One region of the Alteromonas sp. CNT1-28 genome, then DNA from elsewhere that is predicted to be linked to it. Evidence: predicted binding sites of a transcription regulator. Region 1 holds the regulator's gene; the other holds the start of a gene.

Region 1 (7,997 bases):
GTGGGTAACGCGCTAGGTTCTAACATCACGAACATCGCGCTAGTTTTAGGTATAACCGCGCTAGTGAAACCATTGCTTGTTTCATCTACAACATTAAAGCGCGAGCTTCCAGCACTCCTTATCATCTCATTGATTGCCATTGGCTTTATGTTTGACGGTGAACTTAAGTCTTATGAAGGCATTATCCTACTAGGCCTGTTCATTTTCGTACTGGCAATGATGGCGTGGTTGTCGCTACAGGTAGATAAAGAAGATCCTCTGGTTGCGGAAACCGCAGATGAAATCCCCAAAGGCGTTTCAAATACGTCAGCCCTCATTTGGATTGGTGTAGGCCTTGTAATACTGCCATTAAGTGCTCACTTTTTGGTGAACTCAGCAGTAGAAATTGCCAGATACATGGGCATTTCGGATTTGGTTATCGGACTAACGATTATTGCGTTTGGTACAAGTCTACCTGAACTAGCAGCAAGTGTTGCGGGTGTACTGAAAGGTGAAGACGATTTAGCACTGGGTAATATCATCGGCTCAAATATCTTCAACCTACTTGCCGTACTTGGCATGCCTGGGTTAATCGCGCCTGGTATCCTGGACCCTGACGTTTACAACCGAGATATGTACGTAATGCTTGGTTTAACATTATTATTGTTCTTGTTCAGCTTCGATTTAATCGGCAAACGTACAATATCAAGAACAAATGGATTCATACTTCTGGCTTGCTTTATCGGCTATCAATTCTGGCTATTCGGATAATCATGAATACACAAACTCAGATGAACTATATCGACTCAGCAAAGCGCGTTATTGAAATTGAAACTCAAGCTATTGCTAATCTGGCAGAGCGTTTAAACAATGAATTTATCGCTGCCTGTAATATTCTCTTTGCCTGCAAGGGTAAAGTTGTCGTGAGTGGTATGGGAAAGTCTGGGCATATCGGAAATAAAATTGCCGCTACGCTTGCCAGTACAGGTACTCCTGCATTTTTCATGCACCCTGGTGAAGCCAACCATGGCGACTTGGGCATGCTAAGCAAAGGCGATGTCTTACTCGCCATCTCTAATTCTGGCGAGACTAACGAGCTCGTTAACTTATTGCCCGTAGTTAAGCGCTTAGGCATACAGGTGGTCGCCATGACCAACAGTGCTTCCAGTTCATTAGGGCAACACGCAGATGTCGTACTTGATATCAGCGTTGAAAAAGAAGCGTGTTCGCTAGGTCTTGCTCCTACGTCAAGCACAACTGCCACACTGGTTATGGGTGATGCGCTTGCGGTAGCACTGCTCGACCAAAAAGGTTTCACCTCAGATGACTTTGCGCTTTCGCACCCAGGCGGTAGTTTAGGCAGAAAACTTCTGCTTAAAGTTAGCGATATCATGCAAAGCGGCAGTGATATCCCCCTTGTCCATGCCAGTGCTTCTGTTGCTGACGCACTGCTGGAAATATCTAAAAAGGGACTGGGTATGACAGGCGTGATAGCGGCAGACGGTACGCTGACAGGCGTCTTTACGGATGGCGACCTACGACGAATTCTCGATGCCCGCGTAGACGTACACAGTGCGACAGTAGAAGAAGTAATGACTAAAGGCGGCAAGACTACCACCGCAGGTCAGCTGGCTGTAGAAGCCCTGAATTTGATGGAAACCCATAAAATTAGTGCGTTAATGGTTACTGACGATAAGCGCAAACCTGTTGGGGCCTTTAACATGCATATGCTATTAAAAGCAGGAGTGCTTTAAATGACAACCACCTTGTACACGGAAATAAATGACTCGCTTTTCGCAAAACTAGCCAAGATAAAGTTGCTGGTATGCGACGTTGATGGTGTGTTCTCAGATGGTCGAATTTACTTAGGTAACGACGGTGAAGAACTTAAAGCATTCCATACCCGTGATGGATATGGTGTAAAAGCGCTAGTGAGCAATGGAGTGAATGTCGCGGTAATTACTGGACGTCGCTCTGCCATTGTTGAAAATAGAATGAAGGCACTGAATGTTGCACATATAATTCAAGGCGAAGAGAATAAAGCAGACGCGCTTAGCGACCTGATGAAACACCTTGAGTTAAACACTGACGAAGTGGCTGCGGTAGGTGATGACATGCCAGATACGGGTATGTACAAGCACGTTTCAGTTAAAATTGCGGTTGCCGATGCCCATCCTTACGTAGCAAAACAAGCAAACTGGATTACGACCCTTCCCGGTGGGTTTGGCGCGGTCCGAGAAATATCGGATACCATTTTGCAGGCCAAAGGGGTAGCAAATGAGATTTTTGGAGCTAGTGTATGAGCCTGTTTGGCTTTAATCGCTTAGGATTAAGTATATCAGCGCTATTTATTCTGGCGATGCTGATGTACATCCCTACGTGGATGGAAGAGCAGCCTGAAACGCAGGGAAATCGTGAAAACGATGCGCTAAAGCCCGCCTACAAAGCAAAAAATCTAACCACTACGCTGTACAATCAAGACGGTGAGTTAAATCACAAAGTATTTGCAGAGTCGATGGAGCATTACGACCAGCTTGGCTTTGTATTGTTTCAGCAACCTAAATACACCCTTTATACAGAAAACGCGTCATCACCATGGGTGGTAACCGCTGATGAAGGTACACTATACAATAACGAGCTAATCCAGCTGGAAAACCAAGTTAATATTGAGAACCAAACTGGCGATGACTTTGTCAGAAGTATATCGACCGAGTACATTCAAATTAATTTAGAAACCAAGCAAATGACATCTGACCAACCCGTTGAAATACTGGGCACCCAATATGTCATTTTAAGTAATGGGTTTAACGCGAATTTACGCACACAAGAATACGAGCTTTTAGATCATGTACAAACCACTTATTCCCCTAGCAACTAGTTTATTGCTTGCCATCGCTAGCGGTGCGGTACACGCCAGTGAAGATGATTTTTCGCAGCCCATAAAAATAGGCTCGAACACCCAGTTTATCGACGGTAAAAATAAAACCGCGTTGTACAAAGACGACGTACTCATAACTCAAGGCTCTTTGGTTATTGAAGCTGACGAAGTGGAAGTAATTGCCACTGACGGTGGTGGTCGTGAAATATTTATTGCTAGAGGAAAGCCTGCAAGCTATTCCCAGCAATTGGAAGACGGCACGCCAGTTTCGGCAAAAGCTAATGAAATACGCTATGAAGTGGTGAACCGAACGATTTCTCTTGCCGGAAACGCAGAGTTGAAACAAGACACCAGTAAAGTACAGGGTGACAACATCACGTTCGATATGATTACCGAGCAATTGCTAGCGACTGGCGGCGCAGGTAAGGATGGTGAGGGTCGAGTGACCACAGTATTCACACCTGAGACCATTCGCAAAACTTCGTCTAAGAAAGACAAAAAAGACAACGAGGGCAATGAATAGCAATGGCAACTTTGAGCGCTAAAAATCTTGCTAAGGCTTACAAGTCAAGACAGGTTGTTCGAGATGTAAGTCTGTCTGTCTCAACGGGTCAAATTGTTGGTCTTCTTGGCCCAAATGGCGCTGGTAAGACCACCACATTCTACATGATTGTTGGTTTAGTGAATCTGGATAAAGGCAAGATTGAAATCGACGACAATGAGCTAACTCATCAGCCCATGCACGAGCGCGCACGCCGCGGAATTGGCTACCTACCGCAGGAAGCCTCTATTTTCAGAAAGCTCACAGTGCATGAAAATATCATGGCCATTTTGCAAACCCGTAAAGATTTAAATTCACAACAGCAAGAAGAAGAAGCTGATGCGCTACTTGATGAATTTAATATTAACCATATACGTAATAGTACGGGGATGAGTTTGTCAGGGGGCGAACGCCGACGCGTTGAGATTGCCCGCGCTCTGGCAGCAAAACCGCAATTTATTTTGTTAGACGAACCATTTGCTGGTGTTGATCCAATATCAGTTAATGATATAAAGAAGATAATACAACATCTTCGCGATAGGGGTATTGGAATCCTTATCACAGACCATAACGTACGAGAGACATTGGATGTTTGTGAAAAGGCGTACATTGTGAGTCATGGCGAGCTTATTGCGCAAGGAACGGCGGAACAGGTTTTAAGTAATCAAAAAGTAAGGGATGTATACCTAGGCGAACAATTCAGGCTATAGTTAATGTAACCGAATTGTCATTTTTCAGTTTCGCTCTGGTATATTCAATTTAGAGCATTTAAATAAGACGTAGATGAAACCATCTTTACAGCTAAAATTTAGCCAACAACTTACCATGACACCACAGCTTCAGCAGGCCATTAAACTGCTGCAGCTTTCTACACTTGATCTTCAACAAGAGATCCAAGAAGCGCTCGATTCTAATCCGCTATTAGAAGTTGAAGAAGGTAACGACGAGCCGCAACTAGAAAAGAACAATATCGACAACGATGACAGCGGCTCTGAGGCCACTGCTTCTGCATCTAGTGACACACTAGAAGCCGGCGATGCACTTGAGAAAAACGATCTTCCCGATGAGCTGCCAATCGACAGCACATGGGACGAATACTATTCTGCTTCATCTTCGCCTGCTCCGGGTCCATCCAATGACGACGAGCAAATCTTCCAAGGTGAGACTACTGAAGATATTCAAGAGCACCTTCTTTGGCAAATGCGCCTTACCCATTTCTCGGATACCGATCGCGCAATCGCTACAGCAATCATCGACTCTATTGACGAGTCAGGTTATTTAACCGTTACCCTTGATGATATTTTAGAAGCGGTTAACGATGATGATATGGAAGAGCCGATTGAAATGGACGAAATAGAATGTGTGCTAAAGCGCATTCAGATGTTCGACCCTATTGGTTCTGGCTCACGCTCTCCACAAGAATGTTTGATGGTGCAATTGCGCCAATTTTCAGAAGACACACCGTGGCTTGCTGAAGCAAAGCAACTAATTGAAGAGTACTCTGACTTACTGAGCAGCAAAGACTATCGTACGCTTATGCGTAAAAGCCGATTGAAAGAAGATCAGCTACGCGAGGCAATGCGTTTACTGCAAACCTTGAATCCTCGCCCAGGTAGTGCTTTAGTTACTAAAGAGCCTGAGTACGTTATTCCTGATGTCTCAGTAACCAAGAAAAATGGCCGTTGGGTGGTTGAGCTGAACCCCGACAGTCTGCCTAAATTAAGCGTAAATCAACAATACGCTGCAATGAGTCGCCGTGCCAAGAATAGTAGCGATTCACAATTCATCCGCTCACACATGCAAGAGGCTAAGTGGTTCATAAAGAGCCTTGAATCTCGTAACGAAACCTTAATGAAGGTTGCAAACTGCATTGTGCAGCAGCAAATGGGCTTTTTTGAGCACGGCCCGGAAATGATGAAACCAATGGTGCTAAATGATGTCGCAGAAATGGTAGATATGCACGAATCCACTATTTCGCGAGTGACAACGCAAAAGTACATGCATACGCCACGTGGAATCTTCGAATTGAAGTATTTCTTCTCAAGCCACGTTGCAACAGAGTCTGGTGGTGAATGTTCATCTACAGCGATTCGTGCATTGATCAAGAAATTAGTGGCCGCTGAAAAGCCTAGCAAGCCGCTAAGTGATAGCAAGATTGCTTCATTGTTGGCCGAACAAGGCATTAAAGTTGCCCGGCGAACAATAGCAAAGTACCGGGAATCGTTGTCGATCCCGCCGTCGAACCAACGCAAAAGCCTTATTTAATCGGGCTTAATAATATAAGGAAGACGAAATATGCAAATCAACCTTACTGGTCATCATGTCGAAATCACCGACTCTTTGCGTAATTATGTCGATACGAAGTTCAGCAAACTTGAACGTCACTTTGATCACATTTCTAATGTGCATGTCATCCTGAACGTTGAAAAATTAAATCAAAAAGCCGAAGCGACCGTTCATTTAAGTGGCGCTGAAGTATTCGCATCCTCAGAAAATACCGACATGTATGCGGCGATTGACAGCATGGTTGATAAACTCGACCGGCAGGTAATCAAGCATAAGGAAAAACTGAAAAAACATTAGTAGTTAATTAAGCATGGATATACAAGCCATCGTAAGTCTGGACCGCACCGAGTGTGCGGTTCAGTGTAATAGTAAAAAGCGAATTCTTGAGATCATCGCTGATATCGCTGCCAAGCAAAACGAGAACATTGATCAGGCAACGGTACTCAACAGTTTGATGGCTCGAGAGCGTATGGGTAGTACAGGCATTGGCAATGGTATCGCCCTGCCCCACGGGCGCCTGCCGGGCCTCGAGAAAGTGATTGCCATTGTTGTAACCAGCACGCCAGCAATTGACTTCGACGCCCTTGACGAGAAACCCGTAGACATCTTTTTTGCGCTACTCGTTCCCGAGGAACAGACCGAAGGACACCTTCAAACGCTGGCCACCGTGGCTGGTAAACTAAGCGACAAAGAAACGATTAAAGCAATACGTCGCGCAACGACAAGCGACGATATTCTATCTGCATTAAGTTAAACATTAAGCGCCTATTAACCGTTTAGTGGGCGCCTAATTCAACAAGGCGTATGTGATAAAACCAGAGTATTAGGGAGAAAGTAGGTGAAGCTGATAATAATCAGTGGTCGTTCGGGGTCTGGTAAGTCTGTCGCACTTCGCGCATTGGAAGATTTAGGTTATTACTGTGTTGATAATATCCCGGTAAACTTACTTCCCACCTTAACCCATACAGTTGTTGACGAGTACGATCAGGTTGCGGTAAGTATCGATGTGAGAAACTTACCTAAAAATCCTGACGATTTGGTAGAAATTCTAGACTACCTGCCTTCTTCGTGGTCGATGACCATTGTTTACATTGACGCGAGCGATGATGTACTGGTTAAGCGTTTTAGCGAAACACGTCGTCTTCACCCTCTCGCCAAGCTTAATAAATCGCTTTCAGAAGCCATTAAAGCCGAGTCTGCCCTACTTGCTCCTATTGCTGAACGCGCAGATTTATATTTAGACACAGATAAGCTTACCATTCACCAACTGGCTGAGTTAATTCGAGAGCGTATCCTGGGTAAGAAAAGCTCACGCCTTGTGCTTGTGTTTGAGTCGTTTGGCTTTAAGCACGGTATTCCTAAAGATGCGGATTACGTTTTTGATGCCCGCTTTTTACCTAACCCCCACTGGGAGCCCGACCTTAAACATCTGACCGGATTAGACGCACCAGTAGAAGTATTTTTGGGGTCGCAGCCTGTAGTGACCAAGTTCATTTGGCAAATTCAGAATTTAATAACGACATGGCTGCCTCATTTAGAGCGCAATAACAGAAGTTACGTAACCGTAGCCATTGGCTGTACTGGTGGCCAACACCGTTCGGTTTATATCGCACAGACCCTGTCGAAAACCTTCAGTGAAATACACCCTGATGTACAAATTCGCCATAGAGAGCTGAATCAGTAATGACTATTCAAAAAACGCTAACTATCGTCAATAAGTTAGGGTTGCATGCAAGAGCGGCGACCCAACTGGTTAAACTGGCTAATCAATTCGACGCTAAAATCATCTTAAAAAAAGGCGATAAAGAAGCAGACGCAAGCAGTGTATTGGGATTAATGATGCTTGAAAGCCATCAAGGTGAACAGGTAGATGTGATTGTGGACGGCAGTGATGCTGTTGATGCACTTGCTGCTATTGAAGAGCTTATTGAGGGCAGATTTAACGAAGACGAATAGTCTTACTTGCCCAATCCATTGACCAATTAATCAACACTTAGCGCAGTTATCTTAAAATCCTGCGCAAAACCTACGCAATTATCATGACAGACTCATCATAATTGCGATATTCTACGCCCACTTAGGCTCTATGGCCTGCATTGTTCATCTTTTAGCTTGTAGGAATAACGCCTTATGGCAGAAGCGCTTGTTTCTAAATACGTACAAACTCAGTTACGCGCACTCAACGCTGCGTTGACCAACGGTCAATTCGTATCTGTACGTAAGCTTCTGCTTGAATTACCGCCTTCAGACGTCGCCCACATTCTTGAATCTAGCCCAAGCAGAACCCGTGACGAATTATGGGAGCTCATTGAT
Region 2 (7,997 bases), on a different contig from region 1:
GTTAAGCTCGCCTCTGACATAGCGTCTTGAACGATCATGCGTAAAATTACAACGCAGCTTTTAAGCAGTTGGTCTTCATCCATGCCTTCATCAAGACGTTGCTTTATATCGTTGAGTTGCTGATCGTTAGGTTTTTTTTGCGCATAAGAAGCAATAAGGTGATTAAGCTCAACCAAAATAGAACGGTAGTGAGGGTTATCATCTTTAATCGAATGAGCCGATGTGCTTTCATTGCTAGTGGACTTAGTTTCTGTAATTTCAGATGGCTCAAGTCCAACCATTTCCTTGTTGAGCGCAATGCGGTGAAGCGCGATGGCTTTTGAATAGAGTTTATAAATACTGAAAATATCACCTACAGGTTGATTTAGCTTAATCAATTCCTGCGTGGTTAACCCTTTTAATTCAGTATCTTCAAATACAATTTTCTGTAGTTGTTTCATTGCATTTTCTAGCGATGAAACAGTATCAATACTGTACTTTCTAAGCGTTATTTCTTGATGCTGAAGTGATTTGTTGAGTTTTTCTATGCTCACAGCGGCAAGACTAAAATTAGGTGTGCCAGAAAGGTGGCCTCGTAACACCTTAAGTTCAGTATCGATCTTATCCGAGAAGCCCTCATAAAATGCTGAGAGTTTCACAATAAACTGACAAAGAAGCGCGTTATTTTGTTTTAGGGTTTGTAGTTGTTTTGCTTCCATAATCTCGTCTTTATTCTAATTCGCTATTACTGCCGCGGCTCAGGTAGCGTTGGTATGTACTTCACCGTTATATTACTGACGTGCTTGACGATGATTAGCAAAAGGCGCTTCATAATTTGAACGGAAAGGGTTGATATCTAAACCTCCTCGTCGTGTGTAACGCGCACAAACGGTTAACTTATCTGGCTGACAATGCTGCATGATGTCGTTGTAAATGCGCTCAACGCATTGCTCATGAAACTCGTTGTGTTGCCTAAAGCTAATTAGATATTTCAAAAGCCCTTCGTGTTCAATAGCTTTTCCTTCATACCTTATTTGAATACTAGCCCAATCTGGCTGACTTGTGATTAAACAATTAGATTTAAGTAAATGAGAAACAAGCGTCTCTTGAACTCCTGTTACATTTTTCGCAACAGTCAAGTATTGAGTATTAGGGGAATATTGATCGATTTCTACATCCAGACTATCTAACAAGGTTCCGTTAAATTCTTGGAATTGTAGCGAAGAAAACTGCTCTGGAAGAATTAGTTTTACCTCGACAGGCTCCCCTGCGCACGCTGACAAATCCGCTTGAAGCACTTGTCGTACGTCCTCTGCTGAAGCGAATTTTGTTTGGTTGAAGCTATTCAAATACAGTTTAAATGATTTTGATTCGATTAGATTCTTTGAGGTGATAGGAACGTGGCATTCTAAAATTGCCACATTAGGTTTACCCTTTAAATTTAGCCAAGAAAGTTCGTATCCTGTCCAAGTGTCGATACCATCAAAAGGTAAACCGGAGCCAGCCAGGTTCAACGTATCACGACTTAGACTGCGCGGCACGCCTTGCAACAAGTCAGGATTATATTCAAATTCATAGTCAACCTGTTTACCCAAAGAGAGGTCATCAGGTGCAGAGATAGTAATTTTTTGAGGTGAGTTGTCCGTCGACATAAGAACCTTTTATGCATCTACGCGGGATTAAAAGTGTTGAACTGCACAGCGACACACAGTCTTACAGCACAGTAGAATTAACCCCAGTATTGACTTAACTGTTTAGTTGTATAGTGTACCCCAAAAATACGCAGGTAACGTCATAATGGCTCTAACAATTTCAGCACAATTAGATAAATTTGTATCATCTTATGTCGAACAGGCCGAGGGACTCAAGATAGCATTTGATAGCGAGTGGCCCTCGCCGTGCTATGAGACGACGGCGCAAGACGGTGAACTTGTTAGATGGTCTCCTACGCTTCAATCGCCTGTGCAGTCTTTCAGTAATGTTGAAGAGGCATTATCGCTAAAGCTAAATCCTGACTACTGCGAGTATTTTACTCGTTACTACAGCGATAATTTAAAGGCTAACGCCCCGCAAGGTCGCTGTGAATTGCTTCAAGTTTTCAATACCGAAGATTTTGAAAGATTACAGCAAAACTTGATTGGGCATTTGTTGATGAAGCAAAGACTTAGGCAAGCGCCAACATTGTTTTTTGGTTTAACTGACGAAGAAGATTTTATTTTAACCGTTGTCAACGAAAGTGGCGAAGTGGCACTCGAGCAGGTTGGCAGAGAGCCTGCCAAAATTCTTGCGCCATCTCTTGCGGTGTTTATTGAGCAACTTACACCTGCTATATGACGTTGACGCTATGACTGACGTCAATCAGACCTAAAATTACCGGCCTGCAAGACTAAAAGCTATTGGGCGTTAATAATTTTATGTAGCGCCCGCTTTAACTCCGCCACTTCTTTTTCTAACGTCTCTACCCGTGCATGCAAATTGCCCGGCTCATCAGTTGTGGCGACAGGATTTTGTTGCGCTACGTTTTCTTCGTTAGATACCTCTAGCTTAGGTTTGTGTGCGTTAAATCGCTTAATCGCTTCAATAGCTTCGGTTACCGATACCTTAAAGGGAGCTTTTGCACGTAAAATGCCTACGGACGGTGTTTTTCCTTCTTTATGCATTTGAAGGCACAAAACGTGAAGTTGCTGCAGGTTAGCGTTACTCATAATACGAAAATGGTTCAAAGTCATGAATAGTCGCAGTGTAGCCTGTCTACGTAGTCAATTTCACTAATAAGTTACTGATTTCACTATTTTTCAAAGTCTTCGTAGAATGGTGTTATTAAGATTATTATAAAAATCAATGATTTAATTTTTGGCCTTAATCTTGTTTACCAATCATAACTTACATTATCACGCATAAACGCAGTGGTTCTTACGTTAGCGTATTTATGTCTATTCAGTGTCGGTTCACAAAGTAGGCGTAGTATCGAATAAAAACAACACACATAATTAAGGAATTCACATGAAAACGGTTCTTCTTTCAGTAGCTTTGGCATCTTCAGTTTTGCTTTCAGGTTGTGTCGTATCAGTAGGTGGCGGTTCAGATAGTCACTATGGTGCTGATTGGGAAGGCAGAGAGTTTAACAATCGTAAACACATTGCGAATCTTGAAACAGGGACAACTTACGAAAGTGTATTGAGAAAAATGGGCGTTGCGGATTTCAATGAACTGTTCGAAAAGCAAGACGGCACATATCGCGTACTTTACTACCGAACTCAAAAAACGATGGGCGATGGTATCACCACAAAAGACGAGTGTACGCCGTTGGTTTTCAGAAATGGAAACTTAGTTGGCTGGGGTGACAGTGCTTATAGCTTAATGCACTAATAATCGTTAGTTGGTAATTGATTACGAAAGTATGCATTACTAACTGTTTTTAAATGTTAATAAAAAGTTAACATGCAGGGGTTTTTCGCGTAGGCTAAAGTTTAATCAGTTTAAGTGGGTGGTTGGCGCAATGATAAAAGTTGTGCGGTAGTGTCCACTTCTCTCATTTTGTTTAAATGGGTAAAAGCAGTTGTATAACTTTGCGTACAAGGAGCCCCTGATGAATACTGATGCTATTAATAATGCAATAGCCCCCTTGCAAGACACGGTTAAAGCAATCTATCTATCTGTAGATGATCTCAAAGTTGCCGCCTCTATTCTTTACAATGCGTATGTAGATGACCCATTGTTCATTGACATTTTCCAAGCAGAAAAAGAAGGTTATGAAAGCCGTCTACGGTCAGCTATCCGTGAAGAGCTCAATGCATTTTGGGTTGCAGAGCAGCCGATGATTGGCCTGTTCGATGATGAGCGGCTTATTGCCGTTGCATGCTTGACCGCGCCCGATGCAGCATTTGGTTCAGGACGTTACTGGCACTGGAGATTGCGGATGCTTTTAACGGCAGGTTTGTTCGGTACAAAGCAAATGCTAGAGAAAGAAGAAAAAGTGCGAGCATTAGTTCCCGCCGATAACTTCCACATGCTGAGTTTCATTGCAGTACATCCAGATTATCAACATCATGGGCTTGGGCATATTTTACTTGGCGCTATTGATAGCGTGGTAGAGGAAGATGAAAAAAGTGAGGGTGTTTCGGTATTCGTGACTATAGAAAAACATCGCGCTTTCTTTAACGATGACAATTATCAGGTTGTAGGACAACTAAGCCTTTCTCATGTGAACGGTGAGGTAATGTTCAGGCTAAAATGATGTTTTTTTATTCGTTGTGATACTCCTACCAAAACGTCATACGTTGCAGTTCCAATCTTTACACCAAATTTACTACAGCGTTTGTAAGACATTTCCTACAAACGCTGTGAGTGATCTTACCTAAATGATGAAAGATTAATTTATACTAAAGTATAAAGTTATTGATTATATTGAAGTTTTTAAAAATTAGTCAAAAGTCGTACAAGAATCTTTCTTAAATCTCTGTAATTCAATATGGCGGTAATAATTGGAAGGGATACTATGAACATGTCACAAGGAAACACGACGAGTCACGGATTGAGTCAAGGATCATCAACGGAATAAGTTAGGACAACTTAAGGATGAGACTCCCACAAGGCAGTGGGGAAAGGGAAAGGAAAGCAGATAGGACACTGCATTAACAGGATGTTAGAAACGGATTTTAAAGGATATAAAGGGATTCAGGGACGTAAAATGTGAAAGGACTTCGCATACAGGATGTAGCAGGGAAAAATGGACGAGAGCTAGCAAGGAGCTAGAGGCAAGAAGCCAACGGCAGGATAGCCATTAAGGAATTTCTAGTTTGCATGGACGAGCAAACCAAGGACGAAAGAAGGACATGCTAAGGGATTGGCAAAGCTGTAGCAGGATGTACAGCGAAAAATGGAACGAAGGAAGGGATCGTCAGCGGAGCCTGACAAGGACAGCCTCAGGATGAGGAACACTGCATGTAGGATGTGCAGTAATTTAGGAAAAAAGGAAAGGGACCTACGCATGGAAGTGTAGCTCGCACAGGAAGGCGCGAGAGTAGATGGAAAGGGGCGTATACGGATTTTAATCGGGAAGATTTTAGTCGCAAAGGATCGCGGAGAAGGATACTCAAAATTCCAGGAAAAAGGGGAGCCGCTAGGTTCCCCTTTTTTTTTGCGTTGTTTATTACCAATCCGTATGCATTTGTTATGTAAAACCTGACCTGAATGGTGAATTAAGAACCGCTCACGCTTTTTGACATAGAAGCTTAAACTCTATGCGGCGGCACCTCTGTTCGCATAACCCTTACACCTATCAATTCAACTTCCCCAGTATATCGATCCTCACCATTACTCGAAAACTCAAAGTTGAATACACTGTGCCAGTCAGGCTTTCCATATTTGAATGAAAATCGTGTTTTAGCTCTTGCCACACTCAGCAATTGTAAACCGTGTTTATCGCAGTATTGCTTTAGGTAAGTGTTTGTTTGCTCAGAAATGGCTCGAATGCGCCAAAACTGATAGCCAGTAAACCCAATAACCATCCACACCACTAACTCAAGTAACGTCATTTACTTTCTCGCTTGTGCAAACAATTGTTGAAATGCATTGCTGAGAATCTGAGGGTTGGCTTTGGAATGCAGGAGTGTTAGCACTTGTCTGCGTAACTTCGGGACTTGTACTAAATCTGAAAAGAAGCCTGCGAATAAGGCGCCCTTATGACCCTCTTTTTCATCAACGTTTGCCGCCTGCTCTAAAAAGGCACTAAGCAGTAGTGGTTCCATTTGCTCGAAATGACGTGCTGCAATAACGCTTAAAATATCAAGTCTCTGCGACTTTTCGCTTTTTAATAGTTCGAGTAGTTTGTTGTTAATGGTCGGGTTAAAGGTACCCTCTGACGTGCCTCTTAGCGCCGCTAAATTGATTTCGTCACTTTTATCTATCTCATCCAAATACGCCGCTAATAAATTTTCAGGCAGAGAAACGCTTTCACTCATTTCCATCAATGTGTTAAGGAAAACGTCCGAGTAAAGTGAGGTGTTGTTTTTAATTGCCTGCGCTAATACATCTTGTTTGGGGTGATGGCTTAGGCTATGTACAAAGTCGGCCACGCTCTGCATGGATATTTGCTGCCAATCAACAAGTTGCGGGGCTTGAATGTAGGCCTCAACTTTCTGCGACTCTTCACTTAAAGGTTGGTTTAGGGTGCGTTTAACTAATGCGTTAAATTGAGCGAGCTGCGATTGATTGGGAACAAACGAATAAGGATTATCAGGCAAAGTTTGCGCGTTTTCAGTATCTTCAGCAACAGACTGACCAAGTGCATCAACTATGATCTCTAGAAAATGATTTCTTGCTGCGGCCACCACTAAGCCTTGCTCATCAAGCGGCAGTTTCACAAACCAAATATAGTGTTGCGTGGAGGCATTTTTATTCCAAAAGACGATGCCGAACCACGCATGCTGCTGACGAGGGTAGGGCGCGTAAGCACTGCCGTTTTCTATTTCTAGAAAGGTTTGACTATCGGTGGGTTCAAGGCGACGACCTAAATCAAAAACCTGATATTCAGTGCCTGCATGTAACAAAAACTCGCTGATAGAATTAATACCGTTAGCGCTCATAACTCGTTCCAAAATACTGCTTTAATCAAAATTTGCCAGGCTGTCACATCTATTCAAAGGGGCACATCGATGAGATACCGCCAACAAAGACGGGTAATGGTATCACAGCAGAAGAAATTCAACGATAAGACACGCGGACTTATGTTGACCTTTAGCCCCTGATATACTGCGCGCTTCGAAATAGAAGCGTTTTTGAATTGCGGAGAGGATGTGATTAAAACGAATAGCACTCATCACATAGCATTAAGTAAAGCATTGATACAATTAGAAACAGACATGTATCAGGATGGTATTTGGCCAAATGAAGAGCCTTCGGAACAAGACCTAAATAATGCTATGGAAAGTGCGGTTCCTTTTGCGGTCGACTGTTTAGCGTTTGAGAGTTGGTTGGCTTTTATTTTTATACCCAAAATGCGCATTTTGTTGAAACAGGAAATGCCTTTACCACCCATGCAAATTGCGCCCGCAGCAGAAATATATCTGTCATCGGCGCATCAGCGCACTCTGTCCCAGCTTCAAGTTATTGATAATATTGCCAATGGAGACATTGGGTGAGTAAACACAACGCACTATGCAGAACGATTTAAAAGGCCAATTAACTGTGCATTCAGATGAGCAAACAATAGGAAAGGTAGACGTTGGTGAGGAAGATAGCGTTAATGCTCTTCATTTACCTGTGCTGTACCAAGATGAACATATCATCGCGATTGAGAAGCCGCCTGGCCTACTAGTACACAGAAGCCCGATTGATAGACATGAAACGGTGTTCGCAGTACAGACACTTAGAGACCAAATAGGCCAGCACGTCTATCCTGCTCATCGTTTAGACCGACCCACTTCAGGTGTGCTGGTGTTTAGCTTTAGCTCAGAAATTGCAGCAAAGCTTGGACAGCAGATGATGGACAAGCAGGTAGTAAAAACGTATCACGCTATAGTTCGCGGTTTTGTGCATCACACAGGGTATATCGATTACGCCCTAAAATACCGCTACGACAAAATTGCAGACAAGCATAAGCGCCCGCAGCAGCCGCCACAACCAGCATCAACTATGTATCAGTCAGTGGCAAAATTCGAAGTGCCTGAGCCTGTGGGCAAATACCAAAGTGCACGATATTCGCTAGTTAAGCTTTCTCCTAGTACCGGTCGTAAACATCAGCTTCGTCGGCACATGGTTCATATTCGTCACCCCATTATCGGCGACACGACCCACGGGGACGGCAAACAAAACAAATTCGCCAAGCAGCACTTTAATTTTAACAATTTGGCCTTAAGTTGTACTCAAATGGGCTTTTCTCATCCTATCACTGGAAAGTGGGTAACGATTAATTCACAGATGCACAGTGAAATGCGACTATGGCTCGAAAAATTAGCGCCGTTTTGCGTTTAGGTTGATAAAATAGTAAGAATTTCCGCCTGTCGACAAAGGCGACG

What was found. Region 1 encodes sigma-54, which starts transcription at its own class of promoters, with help from an activator protein. Its sites were predicted from a motif close to GTTGGCACGNNNNTNGNNT; they were not measured.
Region 2: a site for sigma-54 is predicted at 2,832-2,850, ahead of MHN02_RS02125 (DUF3192 domain-containing protein). Genes of this name have one in related genera too.

Annotation. Positions count from the first base shown of each region.
Region 1 covers NZ_JAKREZ010000006.1:251,565-259,561, reverse strand. Annotated here, with positions in the region: gene MHN02_RS05895 (calcium/sodium antiporter) at 1-750, shown strand, start outside; gene MHN02_RS05890 (KpsF/GutQ family sugar-phosphate isomerase) at 753-1,733, shown strand; gene kdsC (3-deoxy-manno-octulosonate-8-phosphatase KdsC) at 1,734-2,282, shown strand; gene lptC (LPS export ABC transporter periplasmic protein LptC) at 2,279-2,857, shown strand; gene lptA (lipopolysaccharide transport periplasmic protein LptA) at 2,826-3,380, shown strand; gene lptB (LPS export ABC transporter ATP-binding protein) at 3,383-4,108, shown strand; gene MHN02_RS05865 (RNA polymerase factor sigma-54) at 4,182-5,663, shown strand; gene hpf (ribosome hibernation promoting factor) at 5,694-5,981, shown strand; gene ptsN (PTS IIA-like nitrogen regulatory protein PtsN) at 5,995-6,438, shown strand; gene rapZ (RNase adapter RapZ) at 6,523-7,368, shown strand; gene MHN02_RS05845 (HPr family phosphocarrier protein) at 7,368-7,640, shown strand; gene mgtE (magnesium transporter) at 7,815-7,997, shown strand, end outside.
Region 2 covers NZ_JAKREZ010000002.1:95,480-103,476, forward strand. Annotated here, with positions in the region: gene MHN02_RS02105 (diguanylate cyclase) at 1-698, opposite strand, end outside; gene queF (NADPH-dependent 7-cyano-7-deazaguanine reductase QueF) at 771-1,631, opposite strand; gene syd (SecY-interacting protein) at 1,777-2,313, shown strand; gene MHN02_RS02120 (hypothetical protein) at 2,373-2,708, opposite strand; gene MHN02_RS02125 (DUF3192 domain-containing protein) at 2,983-3,348, shown strand; gene MHN02_RS02130 (GNAT family N-acetyltransferase) at 3,569-4,216, shown strand; gene MHN02_RS02135 (DUF3301 domain-containing protein) at 5,214-5,516, opposite strand; gene MHN02_RS02140 (DUF3549 family protein) at 5,517-6,566, opposite strand; gene MHN02_RS02145 (YqcC family protein) at 6,777-7,121, shown strand; gene truC (tRNA pseudouridine(65) synthase TruC) at 7,138-7,953, shown strand.